DNA from 3 places in the Sporosarcina sp. P25 genome. Region 1 is predicted to be linked to each of the others. Evidence: riboswitches for the same ligand, from Rfam matches in the RefSeq annotation. Region 1 holds a riboswitch; each other region holds the start of a gene.

Region 1 (5,640 bases):
CTGCCAATGGTTGATTAAAACAGATTCCACATTCAGAAGATGAGCTTGCATAGTACTTGCTGCATGATCTGGTTGCTGTGATTTAATTGCCAAAAATATGGCTTCGTGTTCATCATGCAAGCGTTCTACTGTCGCTGTATCTGTATAGAGGAAAATGCGACGCGTCTCTCTCATCGATTCGCTCATTAGCCCTGCAACTTGACTAAGCAAATTTACCAATAAAGGATTTTTCGTTGCTTCTGCGATTGCAAAATGGAAGTCTAAATCCGCTTTTTCACCTAGCAAAATATCTCCGGCATGCTTTTTCATTTCATCGAGTGCCGTTTCCATCTTTTTCATGTCATCTGCTGTACGGGATTCTGCTGCATTCGCTGCAGCTCCAGTCTCAACTATTTTTCTCACCGCTAATAAATGTTGAATATCCTGTTGATTCATAAGCAAGGCACTCTGTAACGGGAAGATCATATCGACGGATGAGAATTCCTTGACATATGTACCTTCTCCCTGTCTCATCTCGATAAGCCCTCTAGCACGTAAAGTTGTTAAAGCTTCCCGAATGGTCGACCTACCGACCGTAAAATTTTCAGCCAGTTGCTGCACAGAATCCAATTTATCACCTGGTTTCAACTCCCCAGACTGAATGGAGCCAAATAAACTTTCCGCTACTTCTTCATATATTTTCTTCGGTTTAATTTGCTTATATTTCATGTCGTTCACTCCTTTCTCTCACTTATCCGGCTGGATTTCTCCAGTTGTAGCAAGCTCCGTTTATGCTCTTCACCATCTCGATAGCCGGATAATCGTCCACTTTTTGCAATAACACGATGACAAGGCACTATGATCAATACGGGATTCTTGCCTATTGCGGATGCTACTGCACGAACAGAAGATACCTTCCCCATCTGTTCCGCAATCTCTGAATAAGTTGTAATTTCCCCATACGGTATTCGTTGTAGCGCTTCCCACACTTGCAATTGAAACGGTGTTCCCTTTAAATCAAGGGACAACATTGGAAAATCATAAGCTCTTCCTGATAAATACTCTTTGATCTGACTTTTATAGACTTCAAGTTTTCTTTCATCTTCCTGTAAACCTTCAATACCAAATCGCTTTAACCAATCCTTCATATGCTCCAAACTATCTTCAGCTAGTCCCATGTAGCAAAGTCCTTTTTCTGTAGAAGCTAATGTCACAGACCATCCGCCGAAATCAAATCGCGTCCAATAAACCAGTGTGTCCACTCCCCTTTAACCGAATATTTTCAAGCCAACAGCACCTAGAATAATGAGCGATAAAAAGAAGAGACGTTTGATGCTAGCGGATTCTTTGAATAGCAAAATCCCCATCAATACGGCTCCCGCTGCACCTAGTCCTGTCCATACCGCATAGGCTGTACTCATCTGAATCTCGCGCATAGCAAGAGACAGGAAAACAAAACCAAAACCAAATATCCCCACAATAAGTAATAACCTTTTAATTGAACGCTTCTGTAAATAATAATTAATACTCACTACACCAAAAATTTCACCGAGACTGGCTAAAGCTAAGTACATCCAAGCCATTGTCAGCCACCTCCTTCTGTATCTGCTTTTTCATCTGTTGTCAGTTTGATACCGACTACCCCGATGACGATTAATCCGATGAAGGTCAGCGTAACCCATGTGAAGCCTGCTTGAAAGACGAAGATATCCACCAAAAGGATTGCAGCGGCACCTGATCCGGTAAAAACTGCGTATACTGTGCCTGAAGGTAATTTTTCACATGCTTTAATAATGAAATAAAAACTGAATACAATTGCCACAACAGTACCGGTCCATTGAATTACAGTTTCAGAGTAACGGAGACCGACTACCCAGAAGATTTCTATAACAGCCGCTAGCGCGACATAACCCCAAGCCAAAATGAAAATCTCCTTCCCGTCATGAATATTATTTATAGTATAGCAAATCTTTTACTGAAACAAATAATCATCAACTGACGGTAAAAGGAAACTTGCATCTAGTATATCTGCATGATAGAATAAATCCGTCAACAGTTTTGCCTATATTATGAATATTCTCATCGAGAGAGACGGAGGGATAGGCCCAGCGATGTCTCAGCAACCAGCCCCAGGCACGGTGCTAATTCCAAGGGTGATACCACCTTGAAGATGAGAATACTGTATACACTTGTATGTTCGAGGGCCTATTCGAAAAGAAGAGGTTCTTTTTTATTTTGTTGGGGGGATGGATATTCATGACAAACAACGGATTAGAAACTAGATTAGTACAACTTGGAAACCACAGTGATGTAAAAACCGGAGCAGTCAATACGCCGATTTACTTGTCTACAGCCTACCACCATGAAGGTCTAGGTAAATCCACGGGATACGATTACACACGAACAAAAAATCCTACGCGTTCTGTCCTAGAAGATGGAATCGCAAACTTGGAATCAGGCGATCAAGGATTTGCCTGCAGTTCTGGAATGGCAGCTATTCAACTCATTTTATCTTTATTTAAAACAGGTTCGGAACTATTGGCGCCTGAAGATCTATATGGCGGCACCTATCGTCTATTTAACCAGTATGAAGAGACGTACAATATTAAAACGCGTTACCTATCGTTCGATGATGTTTTGGAAGTCGAGCAAGCGATTACTGATCGTACAAAAGCGATTTTCTTGGAAACGCCTACAAATCCATTAATGCAAAACATCGCTATTGGTACGTATGCAGAATTGGCGAAAAAGCATGGTTTATTACTCATTGTCGACAATACGTTTTTAACACCCTATTTCCAGCGACCAATTGAAGAAGGTGCAGATATCGTCATTCATAGCGCGACGAAATATATAGGTGGACATAATGATGTACTTGCAGGTCTAGTCGTTGCAAAAGGTAAGGATTTATGCGAACGTCTATTTACTAACCATAATGCGATTGGAGCTACATTGTCCCCTCTTGATTCATGGCTTGTAGTACGCGGTCTAAAGACTTTGCATTTACGCATGAAACAGCATGATGCAAATGCCAAAGAGATGGTATCTTATTTAGAACAAGAACCTCTCATTGTTGACGTGCTTTATGCTGGAATCGGTGGTATGTTGTCATTCCGAGTACAGAATAGTGAGTGGGTGGGGCCATTCCTTGAAAATATGAACTTAATTTCATTCGCGGAAAGTTTAGGTGGTGTCGAAAGCTTCATCACGTATCCGACTACACAGACGCATATGGATATTCCATTAGAAGAACGTAATCGCCGTGGAGTAGACGACCGTTTGCTCCGTTTCTCGGTGGGCGTAGAAGATGTAGAAGATTTGATTGCTGATGTAAAACAAGCCCTTTATGCTGCAAAAGAAGTAGTAGAAGGCGTAAAAGTTCAATAATAGTAACCCGTGCAACTCGAACAATCATTTTAACTATGATAGTACGGGTTGTTTTTTTGCAGCCAAAGTACAGAAACTACTTTTTCAATAATTTGGCATGAAAGTATATAATATAATCAAATCGTACTAATATAATTGGAGGCGATAAGTTTGAAACGTTTGGAAAATAAAGTAGCAGTAATAACTGGCGCAGGATCTGGGATTGGACGGGAAATTGCTGAATTGTATGCCCGTGAAGGTGCAAAGCTTATTATTGCAGATATGAATATTGAAGGTGCAGAAGAAACTGTCCAGACGATTAAAAGTGCTGGTGGTGAAGCATTAGCAGTCAAAACCAATGTAACAGTTGAAGAAGACGTACAAAAAATGATAGATACAGCAGCTGAGCAATTCGGTACACTTGATATTCTAGTGAATAATGCCGGTATTATGGACAATATGTATTCTGCAGCTACAGTAACGGATGAAGTATGGGAAAGAGTATTGGCAATCAACACAACAGGTGTGATGCGCGCAACCCGTAAAGCATTGTCTATCTTTGAAGAGAAAAAAGCAGGTGTTATCGTCAACATGGCTTCTATCTCAGCGGTGACAGGTGGTCGAGGTGGCTTTGCTTATACGGCATCAAAACACGCAGTGGCAGGGATGACGAAAAACGTTGCTTCTCAATACGGTCCATTAAATATCCGTTGTAACGCGATTGCCCCAGCACACATACCAACTAATATTACAAACAGCTTGTCACAACCGGATGAGTTCGGAATGAAGCAAGCGCTAAGGGGCGTAAACATGATGAGCCGCCCCGGAACAAAAGAAGAGATTGCAAACATTGCGCTATTCCTTGCATCAGACGAATCTTCCTATGTTAACGGTATCATTATGGAAGCTGACAACGGATGGTCTGCATATTAAGATGTAGAATTTCATGATAAAGCACTTGGAAATAGCCGATTACATCCATACAAAAAGCATCCAATAATTTGGATGCTTTTTTGTATTAGTGAGCTTGATGCCATTTTTTCTTTTCACTTGCATAGACGACCGCTGCCGGTGCCGCAATAAACGTGAGCGCGGCCATTCCGGCGAACATACCTACCAGCTCTTTACTTCCAAAGGAAAATCCAGCTGCTGCACCTAATACAATCCCCGCTAATACCGCCAACGCAACAATCTTATACATGTTAGATCCCGACCTTTCATTTGTAAGACGCGATCGTCTCCGCGCTTTATTCGTTGCTTTTAGCATACTCTCATTGAGAACGTTTTTCAAGTGCAATTGAGAATCTTTTTCAACGAATGTTAATAAGTACTGTTATCGTATGTTGTAAGCGATGGTATAATGTGCTGAAGTCACAAAAAAAACGTCAAGGCTTTTACACCTTGACGATCAGAATATTTTTTATTTTTCTAGCAGTTTTAGTGATTCGCGATTAAATGCTGGAATATCATCAGGTGTACGGCTTGTTACGAGTTGGTTCTGACAGACTACGACTTCTTTGTCAGCGTATTTTGCACCCGCATATTCCATATCTACACGAATGGATGTGTATCCTGTTGCATCGCGCCCTTCAAGCGCTTTTGCTGTAATGAGCAATTGTGGCCCATGACAAATTGCGAAAACAGGTTTTTTTGCATCCATAAATTCTTTAACAAATTTTACGAAACGATCATCAGCACGTAAAATATCCGGTGAGAATCCGCCCGGAATAAACAATGCGTCGTAATCTGACGATTTAGCATCAGCAATTGCTTTATCAATTTTCACTTTTGTATTTTCTTTCATACCCGTTACGTCTGTTCCTGCTTCCGCACCGATCACTTCTACTTCATGTCCAGCTTCTTTATAAGCAGTAGCCGGTTTCATGTATTCCGAGTCCTCAAACATATCTCCAAGTACTGTTGCAATTTTAGCCATAATGCTTACCACTCCTTATATGATGTTCTGTACATACTTTTCCACATTATAAAGAGGCTAAACATTATCACTCGAAATCTAGTTCCCCTTCAGCCACCAAGTGAGTTATTATAGTAATAGTTATTGAATATCTTTTTTGCTTAGTAGAGTCCTCCCCTACTCGTATAATTATGTCTACATGAGGGCACGTATATAGTACAAAGCTGTATGTAGGGATGACTTCTTAAAAACGAATGAACAGGTTTTAAAACTGTAAATACTAAACAAAGGGGATGAATATTGTTGGGGGTACACCAATACTTTAAAAGCCTATCTGATTTAGAACAAATTATTCGTTGTCCTGGAAAGTTCAAATTTCA
Region 2 (5,640 bases), on a different contig from region 1:
TTCGAGGTGACATAAAGATTTTCAACTCACTTCTTTTTTATTGATTGACTGACAAGTCAACGTTGAACAGCTTACTGTTCTTATGGGGCTGTTGTCAACCAATAATAATCAAAGTGACGACGCGGTATCATGGATAAACACGTTAGCTATGCACGTATAATTGGTTTTCATTATGTACTTTGCGAAAATAAAACATACTAACATAACTGGAAAATAGTCCACTCCCCTGCGCTCCTGTTTCTCAAAAGTTACGTTTATAAATACGTAGTCAAAAAGAAAAATGCATGAAGGAGAAAAATGATCCTTCATGCATTTTTTTATTTTGTCCTAGTCTCGTACTAGGTAGAACTTAATTCAATTATTAACGATGTAATCTTTTTTCGACATCTTCTACGATATCTTGTACGGAGTTGCCTTCAATGCTGATCACGGGGAATTCGAATTGGTCGATGTTGACATCGCTTAAAGCACGTACTACGCCTATATCATAGCCGCTTAGATGTTCATCACTTGCAAACATCTTCACTTCATGTCCTTTTTCCTCTAATGCTTGTTTAATGTCATCAAATGGTACTTCTACCGCTATTTTCGCCATATCCTATTCCTCCTCCAAATACTACATGTATTCGATTAATACTTTATAATTTCCCGCTCTTACGTAAATTAAACATGACTTCTTAAAGTATGTTTATAACACTGTAATACCAAAACGATTGATTTCGGGGAAAATGGGTATTTTACTGTTAGAGCTATTGAATCATTATAGGAAGAACTTATAGAAGGAGTCGACAGATATGTTCGGTTTAGCGGATCTCCTTAGCTTAGTCATTTCAAGTTTTATCATTTTACCTGTCGTTACGTTTATAAGGGAAGCTGGCTATTTTATAATTAGTGGTCTCTTCGGCGTGAAAAATGCCAGACTAACTATTGGTTCTGGACCTAGACTTTTTAAATTCGGTGTTTTAGATATACGAAAATATTATCATGTAAACAGCTGGTTTACTTTTGATTCAGTAAAAAGAAAAAGTAATTTCGCATATATATGTATATATGCTGGGCCGATTTTGATTAACGTGGTCGTGGCAGTCACAATTAATGCGCTGATAGCGAATGGATTTTTTGAAGACTCCAAAACATTTTGGAGCCGTTTTATATTCTACGCCTTCTATTTCGTTTTATTTGACTCCATTCCAATGAAAACCGTAAATGGCAAACCGAATAACGGTATGATTATTTATGAACTTCTTCGGTATGGCAAACGCATTGATTTCAATGAAGAACCCCTGATTCTCGGTACAACAGAAGCAGAAGAAATGTATCAGGAAGAAATGAAGAAAATTGAAAAGGTAAAAGAAGAAATTAAAGAAGAAATCATAAAAAATGATAGCGTTCCCCCTGAAAAGAAAGGATGAGCAAGATGATTGTACGTGAACACGAGAAAACATTCAGCTTTGTGCAGCAACATCATCATGGACACCTCGCCGGTGAATTAATGAAACACTGGAAGAAGGATATGTTTCCTGATGATCAATGGCGTCATTCCGTATTGACTGCCATTAGTAACCACGACATCGGCTGGGCTCCTTTTGATAAACAGCCTTTTTGGAATGATGCGAAGTCGGCACCTTTTCAATTCACTGACTTCCCCCTGCTCCCTAAAACAGTACTTTATCGCCAAGGAATTGATGATGTAGAACAGATGGACCAATATGCAGCAATGCTTTGTAGTCTTCATTATGAACAGTTTATACAGAGTAACAACGAAAAAGAGGCTAAGCTATTTATCAAGGGTGAACAGAATCGTCGTGAACGATTGTGTAAAGAAATCGAGGGTTTTGATAAGGATTTATTTGAAAAGCATTTTGCTTTGCTTCAGCTTGGAGATAACTTTTCCTTATATTGTTGTGTGAATGATCCAGGTATCGACAAAGCGAATGAACATGTATTCTTTCGCGACGGCATTCCTTCTACAAGCATTTTCCATACATTACCGGTAGGACGAATTGGGATATACTTTGCAGATCAGCACACTGTTAAAGTGGAAAATTATCCTTTTAGTTATTCATTTGACGTTGAAGTAAAGCAAAAGACTGTCTTGAAAAAAGATATTGAGGATCACGGATTGCAAGTAGCTTATGAAAAGGCTGACTATGAAGTAATTCCTTTTCATTTTACGCCGTCAAATAAATAAAAAATGCAGAAAGAAGAAATAATTTCCTCTTTCTGCACTCCATTATTGCTTCACACGTACTTTACTTGCAAGTTCTTTCAACGCTTCCACTTTATCCGTCTGCTCCCATGGCAATTCGATGTCAGTGCGGCCAAAGTGACCGTACGCTGCTGTTTGTTTGTAGATAGGACGACGTAGGTCGAGCATTTTAATAATGCCTGCCGGTCGAAGGTCAAATAATTCACGTACGAACTCTACTAATTGAGTTTCGGATAGTGTACCGGTATCAAATGTATTGATCGAGATAGAAACCGGGCTCGCTACTCCAATAGCGTACGCCAACTGAACTTCACAGTGCTCAGCCAGTCCAGCTGCAACGATATTCTTTGCAACATAACGTGCTGCGTAAGAAGCAGAACGGTCCACTTTCGTAGCATCCTTCCCTGAGAATGCACCGCCACCATGACGGGCATATCCACCATACGTATCGACGATGATTTTACGTCCAGTCAGACCGGAGTCTCCTTGAGGTCCACCCACAACAAAGCTGCCAGTAGGATTAATGAAGTATTTAGTATGCTCGTCCAATAAGTTTTTTGGAACGACTGCATCAATCACAACGTTCTTTATATCCTTCTCAATTTGCTCGAGTGTCGCTTCAGGATGATGTTGTGTAGAAATAACGATTGTGTCGATTCGCACAGGATTATTATCTTGATCGTATTCTACCGTCACTTGTGTTTTTCCGTCAGGACGTAAATAAGATATAAGTTCTTCTTTACGCGCTTGTGCCAAGCGATGTGCCAATTTATGAGAAAGGCTGATGGGTAGAGGCATTAACTCAGGCGTTTCATTACATGCATATCCAAACATTAGACCTTGGTCTCCTGCACCGATTGCATCCAATTCTTCATCTGACATAGAGCCTTCGCGTGCTTCGAGTGCCACGTTGACACTTGCAGCGATTTCAGGTGACTGCTCATCAATGGAAGTAAGTACAGCGGACGTTTCGTAATCGAAACCGTATTTCGCACGAACATACCCGATTTCCTTAACAGTATCACGAACAACTTTTGGAATATCCACATACGTTGTCGTAGTAATTTCTCCCATTACTAATACGAGTCCTGTTGTGATACTCGTTTCACATGCCACACGCGCATTTGGATCTTCCGTTAGGATTGCATCTAAAATTGCGTCTGAAATTTGGTCGCACATCTTGTCAGGATGGCCTTCTGTAACTGATTCTGATGTAAACAGTCGACGGTTTGTCATGTTGTTTCCCCCTATATTAAGCATCATGATACGGTACTCTCATAAGTCCCTGGTAAAGTTCCACGCCTAGACGTCAAGCATATACCATAAGGATTCAGGGCTAGACAATATAAAAAGCCCTCCACTCATATTCAATCCATGAGTAAAAGGCAAAATTTCACGCGCAGCACCTTTCACTCTTATCGTCCAAGGAATTAAACCTTGCTTCAGGTTTGGCACCTTCGCGTTAGACTTGCGTCTATTGCAGGTTGCCGGGTTTCACAGGGCCTGTACCCTCCACCAACTCGGGATAAGAGTATCCGTTCATGTCACATCGTATTAAAAAGTTTGGATTTTGTCAAATTATTTCTCCTAAATCACTTGAGTTTTCCATTAGTATAGATTAATATTCTTAATGTGTTATACTATTTACGAATTAGGATATTCTCATCAAGATAAAAATAAATCGACTACGCAAAGGACGGTATGTAAACATGATATCTGCAAAAATTGATGATAGTTTAAAAAGTCTTCTTAGTGGAAGCAACGTGACGATCCAAGCGTCTGTGGCGGAATTAACGGAAAAAGCAGTAGCAAGAGGCGAAGCTAAACTTTCTGCCGACGGTGCGATCACTGCACGTACAGGTAAATATACAGGACGCTCACCTAAGGACAAATTCATCGTTGAAGATGCAGTGTCTAAGGATAAAGTAGATTGGGGTAGCACGAACAGTCCGATTTCAGAGGAGATCTTTGATTCATTATACACGAAAGTCATCGATCATTTGAAGAAAAAAGATGAACTCTTTGTATTTAAAGGGTTTGCAGGGGCAGATAAAGACTCTCAATTGTCTATCCAAGTAATTAACGAATTAGCTTGGCAAAATCTGTTCGTTCACCAACTATTCATCCGTCCAACCAAAGAAGAATTGAAAGCACATGAATCGCAATTCACCATTTTGGCTGCCCCTTCATTTAAAGCGGATCCAAAAGTGGATGGCACGAACTCTGAAACGTTCATCATTGTATCGCTGGAAAAGCGAATTGTCTTAATCGGTGGAACAGAGTACGCTGGAGAAATGAAAAAGTCTATTTTCTCTGTTATGAACTTCTTACTTCCTGAGCAAGATATCCTATCCATGCACTGTTCGGCAAACGTTGGAGAAGAAGGCGATGTTGCTTTATTCTTCGGTCTTTCTGGAACAGGTAAAACGACACTTTCAGCAGATGCTAACCGTAAACTTATTGGTGATGATGAACACGGATGGTCTGATAATGGCGTATTTAATATTGAAGGCGGATGTTACGCAAAATGTATCAATCTTTCTGCTGAAAAAGAACCTGAAATCTTCGGAGCAATCCGTTTTGGCGCTGTTTTAGAAAACGTAGTACTGGATGAAGAGACACGCATTGCTGATTATGATGATAAATCATTAACAGAAAACACACGTGCTGCATATCCAATCGAAAACATTGATAATATCGTGACACCGTCAGTTGCTGGTCATCCGAAGAACATTATCTTCCTTACAGCTGATGCTTCTGGTGTATTGCCTCCAATCTCGATTCTTTCAAAAGAACAGGCAATGTACCACTTCTTGAGCGGTTTCACTTCCAAACTTGCTGGAACTGAGCGTGGAATTACTGCTCCTGAACCAACATTCTCTACTTGCTTCGGTTCACCATTCCTACCACTTCCTGCAGCTACATATGCAGAGATGCTTGGAAAGAAAATCGATGAGCACGGTTCAAAAGTATTCCTTGTGAATACAGGATGGACTGGTGGGATCTACGGTGTAGGTTCACGTATGAACTTAGGCTATACACGTACAATGGTGCGCGCTGCAATCGCCGGGAAGTTGGACAATGTAGAAACAAAGAAGAACGAAATCTTCGGATTGGAAATGCCTCTTGAAATCGAAGGTGTACCAAGTAATGTTCTACACCCTCGTTACGCTTGGGAAGATCCAAACGAATACGATAAAGAAGCAAACCGTTTGGCTGATGCTTTCCGTGAGAACTTCAAGAAGTTTTCTCACGTTTCAGAAGACATCGCAATCAAAGGCGGACCACCCGTCAGTAAATAATGGCATACGAAAAGGCTGACCCCTCTGGTCAGCCTTTTTACGTCTACATTGTAATCACTTAAGCGGTGGCGGATGCACATCATTGTCGCTTCATCCAATCCACTGCTTTTTTCACAAGTTGTCGATTCA
Region 3 (5,640 bases), on a different contig from region 1:
ACGTTTTCGTCCGTAGAGTCGATGACAAGAGGAACTTTGACTTTTTTCACGACTTCTTTCATGAAACGAGTCATATCGTACAATTCATCACGGTCAGGGTTCGCAAGACAAATATCTAATACGTGAGCACCACGTTTTACTTGTGCTCGTGCGATTTCAGCAGCTTCTTCAAACTTTTCCTCTACAATTAGTTGTTTGAATTTACGTGAACCGATAACGTTTGTACGTTCACCAATTAATAATGGACGCAATGTATCGTCGTAAAGCAAAGGTTCGATCCCTGAAATAGCATGACCATGAGGGTTTTCGGGCATCTTGCGTGGAGCCTTATCTTTAACTACCTCACGTATTGCACGAATATGATCAGGCGTTGTACCGCAGCAGCCGCCCACCATGTTCAACCAACCTTTTTCAGCGAAGCCTTCCAGTTTTTTCGATAGTGATTCAGGAGATTCATGATAATGTCCTTCCTCATCTGGCAATCCCGCATTTGGATAGCAGGTTACGTAGCTTGTCGCTAAGTCCGATAATGAACGCAAATGGTCCGTCATGAATTCTGGACCTGTCGCACAGTTTAAACCCACCGAAAGTGGATGGACGTGTTCAATGGAAATATAGAATGCTTCAATACTTTGTCCAGCAAGTGTTGTACCCATCGGTTCGATCGTACCTGAAATCATGATAGGAATTTCGCGTCCAAGCTCTTCAAATGCCTTTTTAATACCAATTGTTCCAGCTTTCACATTCAGCATATCCTGACTCGTTTCCATCAGTATCAAATCACTGCCTGCTTCTATAAGCGCTTTAGCCTGTACATAAAAATCATTGGATAGTTCATCGAACGTAATACCGCCCGTGACCGAAAGCGTTTTTGTCGTAGGTCCGATCGCACCTGCGACAAAACGTGGCCATTCTGGAGTAGAAAACTTCGCCGCACTTTTTTTCGCTATCTCTACAGACTTTGCATTAATTTCATCTGCACGATGACCAAGTGAAAATTCATTTAGTACTAGGGGAGTGCCGCCAAATGTATTCGTACAAATGATATCAGCACCGGCTTCTAAATATTCATCGTGAATTTTCTCCAAGACGTCAGGGCGTAACACACTCATGTATTCATTACATCCATCGTATTCTTCTCCGCCGAAGTCTTCCGTCGAGAAATCTTCCGCTTGCAGCATCGTCCCCATCGCACCATCAATGATCAGGATTCGTTTATCTAGTTGTTCTTCAATAGGATGTCTCTGCATGTGTTAATTCCCTCTCCTTCTGCTGGTCTATTTTCTTAATATACTCATACAACTCTAATGTCATATCGTAGCGCAGGAATGGTGTGATGAGATACAGCCCATTAAAATATTGTGCCGCTGTATCTATCAATTCTTTTGCGATTTCAAGACCTGTTTCAGTTGATCTTTCGCGATCCTCTCCGCATTCACGCATTCTTTCCAACACATCTTCTGAAAGCTTGATGCCCGGTACCTCGTGATGCAGGAACTCTGCATTTCGTATATTCGTCAATGGCATGATACCGATGAAGATCGGTGTATCCAAGTGTTTTGTTGCTTCATATACATCGATAATCTTTTCTTTCGTATAAACTGGCTGAGTGATGAAATAGTCCGCACCCGCTTCAATTTTCTTCTCAAGCCGTTGTACAGCACGATCGATTACACGTACGTTCGGATTGAAAGCTGCTGAAATGGAGAAGCTGGCTTTCTTGCGCAACGGCTTACCAGAGAATGAAATCCCTTCATTCAATTTCTTAATCAATTGCAATAACTCCATGCTGGATACATCGTAGACACTTGTAGCACCGGGGAAGTCCCCAACTTTTGTCGGATCGCCTGTTACAGCTAGGATATCGTGAATACCTAATGCATCAAGCCCCATCAAATGTGATTGTAAGCCGATAAGATTGTGATCCCGACACGTTAAATGTACAAGCGGGCGGATATTATGTTGCATCTTAACGATCGAGCCCATCGCCATGTTGCTGATGCGAGGGGAAGCAAGTGAATTATCTGCCATTGTTATAGCGTCAACTCCAGCGTCATATAACATATTTGCACCTTTGATATAATCGTCCGTTTCCAAGTGGCGTGGTGTATCTAGTTCTACAATTACTGTACGCTCTGTTTTCGCTTTTTCATGAAGAGGTTGATGTTTTGCAGGACCCGCTTCATGAATCACGATAGGTTTTGCCGGTTGTACAACCTTTTCTGTGATAGGTGTCAGTCGCGCTAACTGTGTTTTCGCAGCTTTAATATGCTTAGGTGTTGTCCCGCAACATCCACCAATCAGCCGAACGCCTTGATCACGAAGTAATACGGCAGCGCGTCCAAAGTATTCTGCTTCTGATTCATAGACAATACGGCCATCCTCAACATCTAATAGACTGGCGTTTGGATATGCGGATAAAAATGCTTTTTCCGGTAATGTCACATTATCGAATGCTTGAATCGTGTGGTAAGGACCTAATCGACAATTGACTCCTACGATATCTGCTCCAAGAGACTCGAGCTGATGAAGTGCGGCGTTTAATGAAAGTCCGTTCTGCAATACGCCGGGATCATGCATAGAAACTTGTGCAATCAATGGGACATCCGTGATTTTCTTTAATGTTGTAACTACGGATGATAACTCTTCAAAGTCATAATACGTCTCTAATAGAAGACCATCAGGATCACCTGCCAATAATGCATTGGCTTGTTCTAGTACGACTTTTTCTATTTCATCCAATGTAGCATCGCTTTTACGTATCCCCCGCAAGCCGCCTATTGTTCCAAGCACAAATTGCCCGCCAGGTGCCGCTGCACGTTTTGCAATTTTCATAGCTGCCTTATTGAATTCTGTAACATGACTTTCTAGACCGTAGCGAGCTAATTTGTTTGCGTTCGCACTGTAGGTGTTTGTCTGGATAATATCTGCACCGGCTGTGATGTAATCTTGGTGAATTTGCTCTATAATTTCAGGCTTTTCTATGTTTAGTTCTTCATAACAGTAATCAATTCCGTAAGAATATAAAATCGTCCCCATTGCACCATCTGCCGTTAGGACATTTGTTTGTAGTTTCTCGAGCAATGACATAATTCCATCTCCCTTTGCTTTTTTTAATCAAAAAAAGCCTTCAAGTATATTAGAAGGCTTTGTAATCTCAATGACTAGTTCCCTCTCATCTTTTCAGTGTGTCGATTTGACAGACTGCTGGAAGTAGCACCTTGCCAAAATGGCTGGTTGCTGAAGCGTCGACGGGCCAGTCCCTCGGCTTCTCTTGATAAGATATGTTTCTTATTCAATTATTTCGATTATTCTAACCATATCATAGCGGCTTTGTTGGATACCGTCAAGTGAACGTTTGGTGAAGTTCAAAGTGCGGAGTTAGAGCATAGAGAAATTGTGGCATATATGATAAAATACAAGAATCAACTCAAAAAGGTGAGGAATTATGCGATTCTTTAAATACTCATTTCCAATCGCTGTTCTTGTAGGTACACTTGCTTGGATTATGATAGGCAACAGTTACGAGGAAGTTGCTTATGATATGCGTGTGTACATTACGATAGCGGCTGCTATATTTAGTGGATTAATCTCAAGTGTTTTGTTTCGAAAAGAAAAAGAAGAACAGATTGATGAGAAGAAGTAGACTGTCAGCGTGATGCTGCAGTCTTTTTTTGTCTACTTTTATTGGTTAACTAAATAATAAATTATGTTGACAATAAATGAGTTAACCGATATTATTTGTGAGGTAACTAATATAAAAAGAGGTGTCGTAATGACAATAGCAACAGAGAGACGACCGGTAAGTAGATTTAGCGCATTAACTATTGTCTACAGTGGGATGTTCGCAGCGTTAATGATGATTGGAGCGAATATTACATCCTTCGTGCCGTTTTTAGTAGTTGGTGGAGTACCCATCACATTGCAAACATTTTTCGCAATCTTATCAGGACTATTACTTGGCAGTCGTCTAGGTGCGTTATCGATGACGGTTTATATGTTAATAGGGCTAGCGGGCGCGCCGGTCTTCGCTAAATTTTCTGGAGGCTTCGGTCAGATCTTGAGTCCGACGTTTGGCTTTATTCTCACATTTATTCTGATCGCTTATGTAGCGGGAAAGATTGTAGAGCGAAAACACACCATGTCTGCTTTTATTACCGCAGCATTGGTCGCTACAGCAATCAACTATATACTAGGCACAAGTTGGATGTATTTTGCGTACAAGATGTGGGCTGCTGCACCCGACGTGTTTACCTATAAGATTGCTTGGCTATGGATGATGCCTCCACTGCCGAAAGATTTAATTCTTGCTGTATTGTCAGGCGTATTCGCGTTTAGAATGTCAAAACACTTGAAAGTGAGGCGTACGTTATAATGAACTACCAAAGATTGGCTACACAAGTACTTGAAGGTTATGTATTAACTGATGAGGAATCACTCGCAATATTAAATAGCCCAGATGAAGATTTACTATTATTACTGCACGCAACGTATTCAATTCGATCGCATTATTTTGGAAATAAAGTGAAGTTAAATATGATCATCAATACGAAATCAGGATTATGTCCAGAAAACTGTGGGTATTGCGCACAATCCATCATTTCAAAAGCACCTGTCGAAAAGTATGCGATGATGAAATCGGAAGAAATACTAGAAGGTGCAGAACGTGCTGCTGCTAATAAAGCGGGCACCTATTGCATTGTAGCAAGTGGACGGGGACCGCGTGACAGTGAACTGGACATTGTCATTGAGTCTGTTAAACAGATTAAAGAGAAACACAAAGGCATGACGGTATGTGCTTGTCTAGGTATTTTGAAACCAGGACAAGCGACTCGTTTGAAAGAGGCGGGAGTCGATCGCTACAACCACAACTTGAACACTTCTGCAGAGCATCACGAAAGTATTACTACATCGCATACATACGATGATCGGGTAAATACTGTAGGACTTGCCAAAGAAGCAGGCATATCTCCATGTTCAGGTGTCATCGTCGGCATGCGTGAAACAAAGCAAGATATCATCTCCATGGCGCGTAGCCTAAACGAACTGGATGCAGACTCAATACCTGTAAACTTCCTGCATGCAGTGGATGGAACTCCATTAGAAGGGACATCAGAACTGGAGCCACGTTACTGCTTAAAAGTCCTGTGTCTGTTCCGCTACATTAATCCTAGCAAAGAAATCCGCATCTCAGGTGGACGTGAAGTTAATCTAAGAAGCCTACAACCACTAGGCCTATACGCTGCGAACTCTATCTTTATCGGCGATTACCTCACAACAGCTGGCCAAGAAAACGATCAAGATCAAAAAATGCTTGAAGATATGGGCTTCGAAGTTGACTTGGAACCTTTGAACAAAGAACCCATCACTATTTAAATAAAATGAATAAAATTATTTGTATACTTTGTGACTGAAGACAATCCACTATAAGGATCTGTTCTTCAGTCTTTTACTATTCGTTTAGAATACACTATAGAAAGATTACAGTAGTTCACCATAAGTAGAAAGTACCCGTCTGGAACGTTGGACAACGGTGCTAACCTATCCGCCATGTTTTTGTCTCAAGACTAATTGAATAATCATTAGCTAAATGTGGCAACCTAGCAATAGGTTTTCTTTCGACGTAATAAGGTATACATA

What was found. Region 1 has a riboswitch for S-adenosylmethionine ahead of CSV70_RS07935 (methionine biosynthesis PLP-dependent protein). Riboswitches for the same ligand answer to the same signal wherever they lie in the genome.
Region 2: it holds a riboswitch for S-adenosylmethionine, as region 1 does, so the genes downstream of both, metK (methionine adenosyltransferase) here and CSV70_RS07935 (methionine biosynthesis PLP-dependent protein) in region 1, are expected to answer to the same signal.
Region 3: it holds a riboswitch for S-adenosylmethionine, as region 1 does, so the genes downstream of both, CSV70_RS02965 (bifunctional homocysteine S-methyltransferase/methylenetetrahydrofolate reductase) here and CSV70_RS07935 (methionine biosynthesis PLP-dependent protein) in region 1, are expected to answer to the same signal.

Annotation. Positions count from the first base shown of each region.
Region 1 covers NZ_PDYV01000007.1:13,664-19,303, forward strand. Annotated here, with positions in the region: gene CSV70_RS07915 (FadR/GntR family transcriptional regulator) at 1-708, opposite strand, end outside; gene CSV70_RS07920 (methylated-DNA--[protein]-cysteine S-methyltransferase) at 714-1,241, opposite strand; gene CSV70_RS07925 (DMT family transporter) at 1,248-1,562, opposite strand; gene CSV70_RS07930 (DMT family transporter) at 1,565-1,900, opposite strand; SAM riboswitch class I at 2,056-2,156, shown strand; gene CSV70_RS07935 (methionine biosynthesis PLP-dependent protein) at 2,236-3,366, shown strand; gene CSV70_RS07940 (glucose 1-dehydrogenase) at 3,517-4,278, shown strand; gene CSV70_RS07945 (hypothetical protein) at 4,364-4,546, opposite strand; gene CSV70_RS07950 (type 1 glutamine amidotransferase domain-containing protein) at 4,766-5,281, opposite strand; gene CSV70_RS07955 (HD domain-containing protein) at 5,564-5,640, shown strand, end outside.
Region 2 covers NZ_PDYV01000010.1:14,408-20,047, reverse strand. Annotated here, with positions in the region: gene CSV70_RS10095 (TetR/AcrR family transcriptional regulator) at 1-13, opposite strand, end outside; gene CSV70_RS10090 (YkuS family protein) at 362-595, opposite strand; gene CSV70_RS10085 (hypothetical protein) at 795-1,412, shown strand; gene CSV70_RS10080 (DUF3891 family protein) at 1,418-2,191, shown strand; gene metK (methionine adenosyltransferase) at 2,234-3,445, opposite strand; SAM riboswitch class I at 3,622-3,741, opposite strand; gene pckA (phosphoenolpyruvate carboxykinase (ATP)) at 3,919-5,511, shown strand; gene CSV70_RS10065 (alpha/beta hydrolase family protein) at 5,591-5,640, opposite strand, start outside.
Region 3 covers NZ_PDYV01000002.1:248,961-254,600, forward strand. Annotated here, with positions in the region: gene metH (methionine synthase) at 1-1,250, opposite strand, end outside; gene CSV70_RS02965 (bifunctional homocysteine S-methyltransferase/methylenetetrahydrofolate reductase) at 1,231-3,090, opposite strand; SAM riboswitch class I at 3,173-3,284, opposite strand; gene CSV70_RS02970 (hypothetical protein) at 3,449-3,646, shown strand; gene CSV70_RS02975 (biotin transporter BioY) at 3,776-4,375, shown strand; gene bioB (biotin synthase BioB) at 4,375-5,376, shown strand.